3 regions of the Shewanella sp. DNRA4 genome follow, and region 3 is predicted to be linked to each of the others. Evidence: predicted binding sites of a transcription regulator. Region 3 holds the regulator's gene; each other region holds the start of a gene.
The links. The regulator LexA, encoded in region 3, represses DNA repair genes until DNA is damaged. The targets are predictions, from matches to a motif close to TACTGTATNNNNATACAGTA.
Positions count from the first base shown of each region.

Region 1 (4,293 bases), on a different contig from region 3:
TTTCCTGTCTGCAGTTCGCTTATGACACCAGCGAGATAACCGCTGATATCTCGCTGATTGAACATTCGCTCATAAAGTTCAGCTTGAACCTTACGCGCTAAGGGGCTCCAATCACTTCGCACCTGCTCCATCCCCTTAAAAGTGATTTCCAGCCCTCCATTCCTATTGCGCCAAGCACCGACATAACGCTTCTTACTACCCTCCTCCGATCCCCTCAAGGTCGGCATAAAAAACTGTTCGTAATGGCGCTCAAACTGTAGCTCAAGGAAGCTTTCTAGCTGAAACTCCTTTACGATTTTACTCTGCCATTGTTGATTGATTTGCGCGGCAATCTGCTTACCTAAGGCATTAATATCACTGAGATCAGGATCAGAGCCCAAATAAACAAAGGTGGAATCCGTGTCCCCATAAATAACTTGATAACCCATTTCCTCTATCCAAGCGCGAGTCTGTTTCATTATTTGATGACCGCGCATGGTGATGGAGCTTGCCAGTTTCGCATCATGGAACACGCAGCCTTGGGAGCCTAAAACCCCATAGAGCGAATTCATGATGATTTTAATCGCTTGCGATAAAGGCGCATTCGCCTCCCGCTTGGCTTTTTCGCGTTGTTCTGAGAGATTTTGGATAAGTTTTGGCAGGATCGGTTGATGCCGACTAAAACGAGCCCCTAAAAAACCGGGAACGATTTCAGACTCGTCCAAAATATGTTCCTCGTTATCTAGACCTTCAATGAGCCCTTTCGGATCGATCAAAAAAGTACGAATTATCGATGGATAAAGACTTTTAAAGTCAAACACTAAAATATGCTGATAAAAACCCGGGACTGAATCCATTACATAACCGCCAGGGCTTTCAATCCCTTGACTTGCAGGCTCTGCGGGCGCGACGAAACCCGCTCTATGTAAATGCGGTAGATACAAATGGTTGAATGCGGCGACCGAGGCGCCTACCCGCCCCAGTTCTAATCCCGTTAACTCGGCGCGAGCGAGGGCAAAATCCCACAACTGAGTATGCTCAAAAATATCCCACACTAAGCGACTATCGGTCAGATTATAGTGAGCAAGCTCTTGTTTATTTTCGGTAAATAGCGCATCAATCTCTTGCGCTCGATTTTCTACATCATGAATCGCTTTGCCTTCACCGAGTAACGCTTGGGCGACAAACTCCAAAGAGAAACGTTCAAATTGATAAAAAGCCGCCTTTAACCAATCGATACCATCGAGTACCACTCGCCCAGGCAAACTTAAGGTTTCTGGCCGAAATTTATTCTCAACCTTCCACTCAAGGAGTGCGCCACCTCGACCGATACGCAACGGGATCCGGTGCAGTAACGCACGCCGATATAACAGGGCCAGATCAAAGGTCACTACTGACCAACCAATAATCACATCGGGATCAAACTCAGTAAACCAAGCGATGAGATGATGAATAAGCGCCGCTTCATCGTTCACCCATTCAATGTAGATTGCAGCATCAGGTTGCGGCTCACCCACCATAATGACTTTTTCATAGGGCTGAGATTGCGCACCGCGCCCATAAAGGGCCACAGAATAGAGTAATCCGTCAAAGCTGCATTCAAAATCAAGCGAGATTGAACGCAATTTTATTTCCGGCTGCGGCGCAACTGCTTTGGCCCGTATGGCGCTAAACACAGGCAACTGTCCATCTATGCCAGCTTTGCTGACATAATACCCTAAAAATGCCACATCGAGTGCCACAAAACGCTCGATTAAAAAACGCTGCTCTGGACGGATATCCGACTCAAATAAGGGAATACCCGCATCTGTCGCTATCCGCTGCAAGTGACGAAACACACTGCTCGACTGGGCATAAATCGCCGCCACGGATTGTCTTTTAAAACTTTTAAGCATAAGCGGCACAAAGCGTAGCGCCAGCCCCGGCGTTTGTAACTGTAATGCAGCCATATCGCTTTGATGGCAAAAACAAATGTACTCAGAGCCAGGTAACTCAACCAGCACAGGGCCTGAAACGGTGGCGAGATAATACTGCAACACAAGCGTTGCACCGCGTGTAATAGCATGGCGCGAGAGGACGCGTCCCTGTACACTCACAGGCGCAGCAGTGTCATGTGCAAGACTCTCGGGGGGATTCAACTGCGGTTTCACTCTAAGGCTCTCGCTGCTTATTGATTCTCGGGATACAGAATAAAATTGCCATAAAATGGCAGAAAAGTTTCTTAGGCTATGCAATCACTGTTATTATGTACAGCATTAATTCGATAAAGTAGTGCCGCATGTTACCTGACAACGTAAAAAACCAGATCCGCGCTATCTACAAAGATATTGCCACCGCTTTGCCTAATTTTAGGCCGCGCCGCGAGCAAAACTTTATGGTAGCAGAAATCTCTAAGACCCTGGCTGGCGACTATGACAAAGATAGACGCATCATAGTGGTCGAAGCGGGTACGGGGATTGGTAAATCATTGTCTTATATTTTAGGCACGATTCCGCTTGCGCTTGCGAGTAAGAAAAAGGTCTGTATCGCTACGGCAACCGTGGCGCTGCAGGAGCAGTTGCTGCACAAAGACTTACCGTTTTTTCTCGAACAATCAGGGCTAAACTTTCGCTTTGGTCTGGTCAAAGGGCGTCAGCGCTATGTCTGTTTATCCAAGCTTGCAATGTTAATCGGCGATGATAACAGTACCCAAATGGCCATGTGGCAAACAAAGCCTGATAACAGCCAAATAGCCATGTTGCAGGAGCTGCTCAGCGACTTTAATGAAGGCCGCTGGAACGGTGAAATCGATACGCTATCGACACCGATACCGGACCATCTCTGGCAACAAATCGCCTGCGATAAACACAGTTGTCATCGGCAACTCGCCAGCCATCGTAATTGCCCGTTTCACAAGGCCCGTGAGGATGTGGATACTTGGGATGTGCTCATTGCCAACCACAGTTTGCTGTTTGCCGACTTAGAGCTAGGCGGCGGGGTGATTTTGCCCGATCCCGAAGAAGTATTTTACGTCATTGACGAAGCACACCACTTACCTATTGTTGCCCGAGACTTTTCTAGCGCACAGGCAACGCTTAGAGGCGCCGCCGACTGGCTTGAAAAAGTCGGTAAGACCAGCGCAAAATTACAAAATCAGATAAAAAGCAACAACATCATCGCCCCAGCACAGGCGATGCAGGATCATATCGGTGACTTAATTGCTCAGCTCAATCAAGTCGCCCACTTCTGTGATACCCAGACCAAGCAGTTTGCCAATCCAGAGAGTCGCTATCGGTTCGAACACGGCAAATTACCCGATGCGTTAAAAATCCCTGCCGAGAATCTCGCAACCACCTCCAATCTTGCTCTCAAGCAATTTAATAAGATGCAATTATTGCTCGCAGAAGCGATAAAAGATGGCGATATTCCTAAGCACCAGGCTGAAGCGCTACAGGCCGAAATGGGCTTTATGTTGCAGCGACTCGAAAACCTGCAAAAGCTCTGGAAAATGATGGCCAAGGAAGATTCCACTAAAGGTGCCCCAATGGCCCGTTGGATCGAGTTAATTACAGGCAAACAGGTCGATTATCTGTTTAGCGCCTCGCCGATTGAAGTCGGTTTTATGCTCGAATCTATGCTGTGGCAAAAGGCTGCTGGCGTCGTGCTATGTAGCGCTACGCTGCGGGCGCTGAATAACTTTGACCATTTTGCCCATCAGGTAGGGTTATCATTAAAGGACGGCAGCCGTTATCTTGCCCTGCAATCGCCCTTTGATTATCCCAATAACGCCACGCTGTACTTACCTAAGATGAAAACCGAGCCGACGGATGATGCCTATACTGCTGAACTTGCCGAACAAATTATCGAGCTAATTGAAGGTGAAATGGCTACCTTAGTGCTGTTTGCCTCTTACTGGCAAATGGAAAAAGTGGCCGAATTGCTCGAGGGCAAACTCACACAGGAAATCCTGATCCAAGGTAATGCACCACGCCAGCAATTGCTTGAGACTCACAAAGCTAAATGTGATAAAGGTGAGCCAAGCATCTTATTTGGCACAGGCAGTTTTTCTGAAGGCTTGGACTTACCCGGAGATTACCTCACCAACCTCATCGTCACTAAGCTACCCTTTGCTGTGCCAACCTCGCCCGTTGAGCAAGCCCATGCTGAATATGTGAAAATAAAGGGTGGAAATCCGTTTCTGCAACTCACCATTCCAGATGCATCGCGAAAGCTTATCCAAAGTTGTGGTAGATTACTGCGTAAAGAGCAGGATTATGGCCGAGTCACTATCCTAGATAGACGATTAGTGACCAAACGTTACGGCAAATCCTTGCT
Region 1 is NZ_JABAIP010000001.1:300,926-305,218, reverse strand. Features, by position in the region: gene HG547_RS01290 (DNA polymerase II) at 1-2,117, opposite strand, end outside; gene dinG (ATP-dependent DNA helicase DinG) at 2,258-4,293, shown strand, end outside.
Region 1: the regulator LexA is predicted to act here: its motif matches at 2,215-2,234, upstream of dinG (ATP-dependent DNA helicase DinG).

Region 2 (4,293 bases), on a different contig from region 3:
GTGCCATAGACTGTGGAGGCCATTAGCACGACTTTCAGTACCACTGTAAGCCAAGGACGATTCACTTTGCGATTGATATAAGCGATGTTTGTTTCGGCAATATAGTAGTAGGCCACAATGGTGGTGAAGGCGAAGAAGAATAGCGCAACGGCGACGAACATATTACCAAAGCCTGGCATCATGCTTTCCATTGCGGTTTGTACATAACCAGGGCCCGCCGCAATCCCCGCAATCCCGGTATAAAGCGCTGCGCCATCAGGGCCCTGCACGTTATACAGGCCCGTGATCAGCAGCATAAAGCCAGTGGCTGAGCAGACGAACAGGGTATCAACATACACTGAGAAGGCTTGCACTAACCCTTGTTTGGCTGGATGACTCACGGCGGCGGCAGAAGAAGCGTGCGGCCCAGTACCTTGACCCGCTTCGTTGGAGTAAATACCGCGTTTTACCCCCCACATAATCGCAAGACCTAAAATCGCACCAAAGCCTGCATCGAGTCCGAAGGCGCTTTTTAGGATCAACAGAATAATATCGGGCAGCTGGCCAATGTTAAGGGCGATAATCACGCAGGCGACAATGATATAGCCGAGCGCCATAAAAGGCACTACAGTACTGGCGAACTGCGCAATCCGTTTCACCCCTCCAAAAATAATAAAACCTAATAGCATCGCAAGAATGGCTGCTGTGACATTAGGGTCAATATTGAAGGCGGTTTTTAAGCTTGAACCAATGGAGTTGGCTTGTACCCCTGGCAGTAAAATCCCGCAGGCAAAAATGGTCGCAATGGCAAATGTCCAAGCGTACCACTTCATGCCTAAGCCTTTTTCAATATAAAAGGCGGGGCCGCCGCGGTACTCCCCGTTGATTTTTTCTTTGTAGACTTGGCCTAAGGTGGATTCAACAAATGCTGAGCTTGCGCCCAGAAACGCTACCATCCACATCCAAAAAAGAGCACCTGGGCCACCAAAGGTAATCGCCGTGGCAACACCTGCGATATTACCGGTACCTACACGACCCGCTAAGGTCATGGCTAAAGCTTGGAAGGAAGACACGCCAGCATCGGTGCTTTTGCCATCAAACATTAGACGGATCATTTCGGGTAAATGACGTAACTGTAAAAAGCGTGAGCGCAGGGAGAAAAAGAGTCCTACACCGAGGCAAAGATAAACGAGCGCGGGACTCCAGACGATATTGTTGACCGCATTAACAATCTCATTCATATAATTCAACTCCAATATTCTGTTGTTTTTTGCAGAGTTTTTAAGATTTTTTTAGGTGATTTTGGGTACTAAACAGCCAATTAGGCCTAAGGTTAAAACGCGTGTGTGCGTCCAAGAGCTTCAACATAACGATTTTTTTAGTCACTTCATAGCTAAAGTTGTTAAATATTTGATAATTTAACGTTCTTTATTTGATGGGGTTACTGAGGAGCTTTATTTTGCAGCGTGTTATCTCTGCTGCATTGAGATTTGTAATCTAGCAACTTGAATCATTGAGAAAAGCGGGGGAGATAAGGCGAATTGATTGAGACTATTAACTCTGCCACAGTGGATAGCCGGGACGGTATTTGTGCAAGGCAAACAAAACTTGGCTTAAATTACCAGCCATAACAGCATCCACAGTCCAAAGAGCCATGCCAGGCTACGGCGGCTAACGCGATGTTTTAATAGCAAAGATAGACTTACAGCTACAGGTAGAAACAGGATAAAAGCCCAAGAGAGGAACGGAACCTCAAGATTTAATGTTTCAAGAACCATCCCACAAAGCAGACTTAATGCCAGTAATAAGAGGCTATGAAATAGCATTAATTGATTGAATCTTAATACTAATGCTGGTTTGAATGCGGGTTTAGCATGATAGGGCAAGGTCAGTGTATTCATCTCTTTTTCCTGATTCCTCTTTAAGTGATGGAAGGAATAATAAATTTAGATGAGAATGATTCTCAACTAAATTTACACAGCTTTAGTGTTCAGTTAGAGCTTAACGAGCTAAATTGGCTCTTGAGCTAAAGAAGGCTGTTTGCACTATTGTCTGCTTTGGGCTAAATTACACTGTAATTATATCCAGTGTTTAATATAGATATGATCCTCTATATTGCTGAAAAACCAAGCCTTGGGCGTGCCATCGCCGATGTGCTACCAAAACCCCACAAAAAAGGTGACGGGTTTATTGAAGACGCCCAAGGAAACTGCGTGTCTTGGTGTGTTGGGCATTTGCTTGAACAGGCCGAGCCCGATGCCTATAACCCCGAGTTCAAATCGTGGAAGTTTGAGCATTTACCCATAGTGCCCGAGAAGTGGCAGCTTAAACCTAAGGTCGCGACCCGTAGCCAACTCACTGTACTTAAAAAGCTGGTAAAACAGGCTGATACCTTAGTGAATGCGGGTGATCCAGACAGGGAAGGGCAATTATTGGTTGATGAAGTAATCGCCTATTTGGGCGTGACGGGCGATAAATTACAGCAAACGCAGCGACTCCTTATCTGCGACTTAAACCCGCAGGCGGTGAAACGTGCCTTGTCGCAACTTCGTAGTAACCGTGAGTTTATTCCTTTGTCTACTTCTGCACTTGCCCGGAGCCGTGCCGATTGGCTCTATGGCATGAATATGACACGGGCCTACACCATCCAAGGGAAAAAGGTCGGCTATCAGGGCGTGCTATCCGTCGGTCGAGTGCAAACCCCGCTCCTTGGGCTTATCGTGCGCCGCGATGAGGAAATCGCGCGATTTCAATCTAAACCCTTTTATGAAGTCTTAGCGCATTTAGTAACGGATAAACAACAATCTTTCACTGCGAAGTGGCAACCCAGTGAAGCCTGTTTACCTTATATGGACGAAGAAGGGCGAGTGCTTGCTAAGGGCTTAGCACAAAATGTGGTGCGTCGGATCACCGATAAACCCGCCAAAGTGACCCAGTTAAGCACTAAGGATAAACAGCAGAATCCGCCATTGCCTTACAGTTTATCTGCACTGCAAATTGATGCAGCTAAGCGGTTTGGGATGAGCGCTAAGGAGGTGCTCGATACCTGCCAGAGTTTATATGAGCGGCATAAGCTGATTACCTATCCGCGCTCTGACAGCCGCTATTTACCTACAGAGCAACATGGTCTAGCAAGCAGTGTATTAGCGGCCATTATGGTGGGGGCGCCCGAGTTAGTCGCACACGCTGAGGCGCCGAATCCTCGGCTTAAATCTAAGGCGTGGGATGATAAAAAAGTCGATGCCCACCACGCTATTATTCCAACGGAAAAACAGCCGAATTTAGGCAGTTTAAGCCAGCGGGAAAGGCAGCTTTATCTACATATTGCCCGCCAGTATTTGGCGCAGTTTTACCCCGCCTATTGCTACAGTGAAACGGCGGTCGAAGTGACGATTGAAGGTGGTCTCTTTAAAACGAAGGCTAGACAGGATAAATCCCTAGGTTGGAAACAACTGTTTGCACGGGAAGCTGATGAACATAAAGAGTCTATGGGGCGAGAATCGCTTAAAAACACTGATGATAAAAGTACCGATAAGGATGCAGAAGATGAGGTGTTTTGTGGCATTTTACCGCCTTTAGCCCTAGGACAAATCCTTCACTGCAACCAAGGTGAATTGGTCGAGAAGCAAACTCAGCCCCCCAAAGCCTTTACCGATGCGACCTTGCTGAGCGCCATGACGGGGATTAATCGTTATGTGACTGACCCCGAGATCCGCAAAATTTTAAAGGAAACCGATGGCTTAGGGACGGAAGCGACCCGCGCAGGCATTATTGAACTGTTATTTAAACGGGGATTTATTCAGCGTCTGGGCAAGTCAATTGTGGCAACTGAGGTGGGTAAAGGTTTAATCAATAGCTTACCCCTTAGTGCCACCACGCCCGATATGACGGCGCTGTGGGAGGCAAGCCTAAATGGCATCTGCCATAAGGAAATCTCTTATCAAGGATTTATGCAGCCACTGCTGGGGACGCTAAATCACTTAATCGAAAATGCGGGCGCCCAATTACCCTCAGCCCTCAATGGCTTAAAAGGACAGGGTTTTAAGCGAGCAGCTAAAAAGTCCGTCTATCGAAAAGCGGGAGCCAGAGGCGCTGCTGGCGGGAAAAAAGCCGGAACGGGCGCTAAAAAAGGAAATGCTAGAAATTCAGCCGCAGCATCTTCCACATCCACAACAGCTAAACCGACCGTCCCTAGACGGCGAACGAGCAAAGCGACCGCCCAAGCCTGATGACACAAATGTAATCAAACTGTCGATAATGTTCGCGATTTGGTAACGATATTTAATTTATTCCGCGATATTTAATTACCGCCAA
Region 2 is NZ_JABAIP010000009.1:143,029-147,321, reverse strand. Features, by position in the region: gene HG547_RS11535 (alanine/glycine:cation symporter family protein) at 1-1,220, opposite strand, end outside; gene HG547_RS11530 (hypothetical protein) at 1,593-1,880, opposite strand; gene HG547_RS11525 (DNA topoisomerase III) at 2,082-4,208, shown strand.
Region 2: the regulator LexA is predicted to act here: its motif matches at 2,050-2,069, upstream of HG547_RS11525 (DNA topoisomerase III).

Region 3 (4,293 bases):
TACTGAAGGCTTGCATGGCCGTACCCGTTTTACCATTGAGCACGATTTCAAGATGACCGCTCAGCGGCCCAGTAGCTATGGGGCTGCCTTTGAGATGAGGGAATACGCCTTTGAGACCTTCGCCATTAGGTTGATGGCAGGCTGCGCAGTGACCAAGGTAAACTTGCTCACCCTGAGTCATCAGCTCTTCTTTACTCAGTGTTTGCGATAAGGCGGCTTGTGCGGCTTGCGCTGCGGCATTGGCAGCTTGTTTTTGTTCTGCAACCCAAGCATCGAACTCGGCTTCGGGCAGTGCCTGAACCACTATCGGCATAAATCCATGATCTTTACCGCAAAGCTCGGCACATTGGCCACGGTAAATGCCGGGTTTATCGATACGGGTCCACGCCTCGTTGATAAACCCTGGGTTAGCATCTTTTTTCACTGCAAAATCTGGTACCCACCATGAATGGATAACATCTTCAGAAGTCATCAGAAAGCGGATTTTTCTATTTACAGGCAGGACAAGGGGCTTATCGACCTCAAGTAAGTAGTGCTCTCCCTTGGCCTCACTACCTTCGATTTGAGGTCTTGGTGTGGCGAGGATACTGTAAAACTCAATATCTTGATCGAAATAGCTGTAATGCCACTTCCATTGCGATCCTGTGACTTTTACCGTGAGATCGGCATTGCTGGGGTCTTCCATGGCAATCAGAGTTTTAGTTGCCGGAATCGCCATTAAGATCAGAATGATAAAGGGAATTATCGTCCAAGCGATTTCAACTTTTGTACTCTCATGGAAGTGTGACGCGACCGCGCCCTTGGATTTTCTGTGGTTGATCATGGCATAAATCATCACGCCAAAAACCACTAAGCCTATCGCGCAGCAGATATACAGAATCGTCATGTGCAGGTGGTATACCTTGCCACTGATTTCTGTTACGCCAGGCGTCATATTGAACCGCATGTCTGCTGCGGCCAACGGTGGGGCGAATAGCACCACGAGTAAACAATACAACCATTGCTTCACAAGACTTCTCCTCTGCTAATTGCAAATAGCAACTACAAAGAAGAGCAACACAGTAAGTCTCAACTCTATGCAAACTCTTCAGTTCCCAAAAAAGTGTTTCTGACTTCAACGTGCGTTGGCGGCTTACTTATGATCAAGTATTGTTACTGCTGGTATTAGCCACACTGGCACATACTGCTGAATAAACCCATTATTCTCAATTTTTGTGGGCGAGCGATATTCGAAAATAACGCGATATTTCTGCCTAAACAGGCCATATATCATGTGCGCCTAAATCAAACATACTTGCTGTTTAAAAATTGATCAAGATCACTTCTTTTTCTAATTGTCTGAAAAATTGCCAAAAAAAAGCCTCACATTCACAGGTGAGGCGGCTTTCAAGGCTAAATACGGTATGAAAAATTTTTAATGAACAGAGCTGAAAAATGCGGGTTGAGTAAATTTAGTCGATTGGGTGAGATTGGTGCTAGAAGGTTGGTCATTCGTTGAACCTTCAAGCACGATACCCATTGCACGTGCGCTCTTTGCTACAATTTGTAGGCGACGATTATCGCGAGTATCTAGGGCGTTAATCCAAGTAATCACTGCGCTAGATGTGCCACTGGTTAAGGCTTTTTCCATCGCCCAAAGGGTTTCGACCTCATCTTTTGCGTGAACCAATAGTACGCGATCCATACGCACACCTGCGTTTGCTAATAGCTGCTTGTAGCCAATACTAGGTGGGTTGATGAGCACTATCCATCTTCCCTGTTGGCTCAGTTGGGCAAGTTGTTTGCTCAGCTGTGTCAGCTCTTGGCGCCCTTGGCTCTGAGTTGGCATAGTGACTATTGATGTATGCTGCCAGTCGGTCTCTGTATCTCGAACCGTATCGAGCCATAAACCGGGGTGACGCGGGGCATTACCTAATAGTTTGTTCATAGCCAATCTCCATTGCGGATCACCCCTACGGCGAGCCCTTCAATTGTTAGACTTTGGAAACTCAAATCGACTTTAATCGGTGAATAGTCTTCATTCTCGGCATGTAGGTAGACTAAATTACCTTTTTTTTCAAAGCGTTTTACGGTTACATCATCATCAACGCGAGCAACAACAACTTGTCCATTGCGCGCTTGTTGTACTTTATGAACGGCAAGCAGGTCACCCTCAAGGATGCCGATATTCTTCATACTGTCGCCTTTTACGCGCAGCAGGAAATCGGCAGCAGGGTGGAACATGCTGGGGTCGACTTGGTAATACTGTTCGACATGCTCTTGGGCGAGAATAGGTTCACCCGCTGCCACTTGGCCGATAAGTGGCAAGCCTGTTTCGCGGTTATCTTCTTCCTCTACAGGGAGACGGATCCCGCGGGAAGTACCAGGCATGATCTCGATGCAGCCTTTTTTCGCCAATGCCTTAAGGTGTTCTTCTGCGGCATTTGCACTTTTAAAACCCAAACGGGTGGCAATTTCGGCCCGAGTGGGTGGCATGCCAGTCTCGGCAATATTACGTTTAATCAGCTCTAAAATTTCGGCTTGGCGTGGCGTCAACGGTCTCATGGTCTTTCCTGTTTTTCTATACAGTTACTGTTAGTATATACAGTATTATTGGTAGTGCAAGTATTAACCACTTTTAACTTGGTCAGCTAGATCTGCAAATAACCGTAATCGTCATCTATGGGGTGAATGCCACTTGCACGGTAGCAATAAATGGCGTTGCCTAAAGTGCGTTACTAAGTCATTAAAATCAGCAGCTGAATCCTGCATCTTTAGGTTGTTTGGGTATATTCTCTATAATCTGGTATTCTATGGGGCTAATGAACGTACTTACATTGCATAAGAATAATGCCTAAACAAGACTCTCTTTGGTTGAAATCATTACGTTGGATCCAAAAGCACTTAGTGCACACTATTGTTGTGCCACAGGATCCCTTTGCCGATCTGAATCTGGATGCCTCCAGACCGCTTGCTTATGTAATGAAAACAGAATCCCTGAGTGATATTGCTGCGTTAAGCGAGATCACCACGAAACTTGGTTTGCCAAGCCCTTACGAGCCGCTGGTGGTGAATGGCGTTGTGGCGCCACGGGTGGTATGCCTTGAAGGTCGTAAGCCCTTATTTGGTGAACGCGCCAGCAATGAGCCATTCCTCGAATGTTTTATGCGTTTGTTGGCCGTCCATAAGGAAAAGCCAGAGTTAGATATACAGCTGGTGCCTGTGAGTCTGTATTGGGGTCGTACTCCGGGTAAAGAAGACGACACCATGAAGGCGGCAGTGCTTGAGCGCGAGAATCCTACTTGGTTACGTAAGTGCTTGATGATCCTATTTTTGGGCCGTCACAACTTTGTGCAATTTTCTAATGCGGTATCGCTGCGTTACATGGCCGACGAACATGGTACCGATATGGGCATTGCCCATAAATTGGCTCGAGTAGCGAGAGTGCATTTCCGTCGCCAACGTAAGGTGATGACGGGGCCTGTGTTGCCTAATCGTCAGGCGTTATTCCATTCCTTGCTGAAATCTGAATCCTTACGTAAGGCGATTCAGGAAGAAGCCGCGAGCAAGAAGATTTCTGAAACCCAAGCGCGTGAAACGGCAATTGAATATCTTGATGAAATTGCGGCGAATTATTCCGATAGTCTCGTACGTATTGCTGAGCGCTTTTTAACGTGGTTATGGAACAAGCTCTACAGCGGTATTAACATCAAAGGTGCCGAGCATATTCGGCAGTTACACCACGATGGTCATGAGATTGTGTATGTGCCCTGCCATCGCAGCCATATGGATTACCTGCTGTTATCTTACATTCTGTATTACCAAGGTATGGTGCCACCGCATATTGCTGCGGGTATCAACCTAAACTTCTGGCCTGCGGGGCCGCTGTTCCGCCGTGGCGGGGCTTTCTTTATTCGCCGTAGTTTTAACGGCAACAAACTTTATACGGCCGTGTTCCGTGAGTACCTCGATCAGCTGTTTGCTAAGGGATATTCGGTTGAGTATTTCTCTGAAGGTGGCCGTTCTCGTACCGGTCGTCTATTGGCGCCTAAAACGGGCATGATCGCTATGACGATCAACAGTGTGCTGCGTGGTATCGAACGCCCAGTCACCTTAGTGCCTGTGTATTTAGGCTACGATCACGTGATGGAAGTGGCGACCTATCACAAAGAGCTAAGCGGTAAGAAAAAACAGAAAGAATCTGTATGGCAAGTCTTTGGTGCTATTCGTAAATTAGGTAATTTTGGCCAAGGTTATGTCAACTTTGGTGAGCCGATTACATTGCAGAACTTCTTGAATGAAACGGCACCAAAC
Region 3 is NZ_JABAIP010000004.1:115,081-119,373, reverse strand. Features, by position in the region: gene coxB (cytochrome c oxidase subunit II) at 1-1,009, opposite strand, end outside; gene HG547_RS05690 (SulA-like leucine-rich domain-containing protein) at 1,415-1,927, opposite strand; gene lexA (transcriptional repressor LexA) at 1,924-2,544, opposite strand; gene plsB (glycerol-3-phosphate 1-O-acyltransferase PlsB) at 2,830-4,293, shown strand, end outside.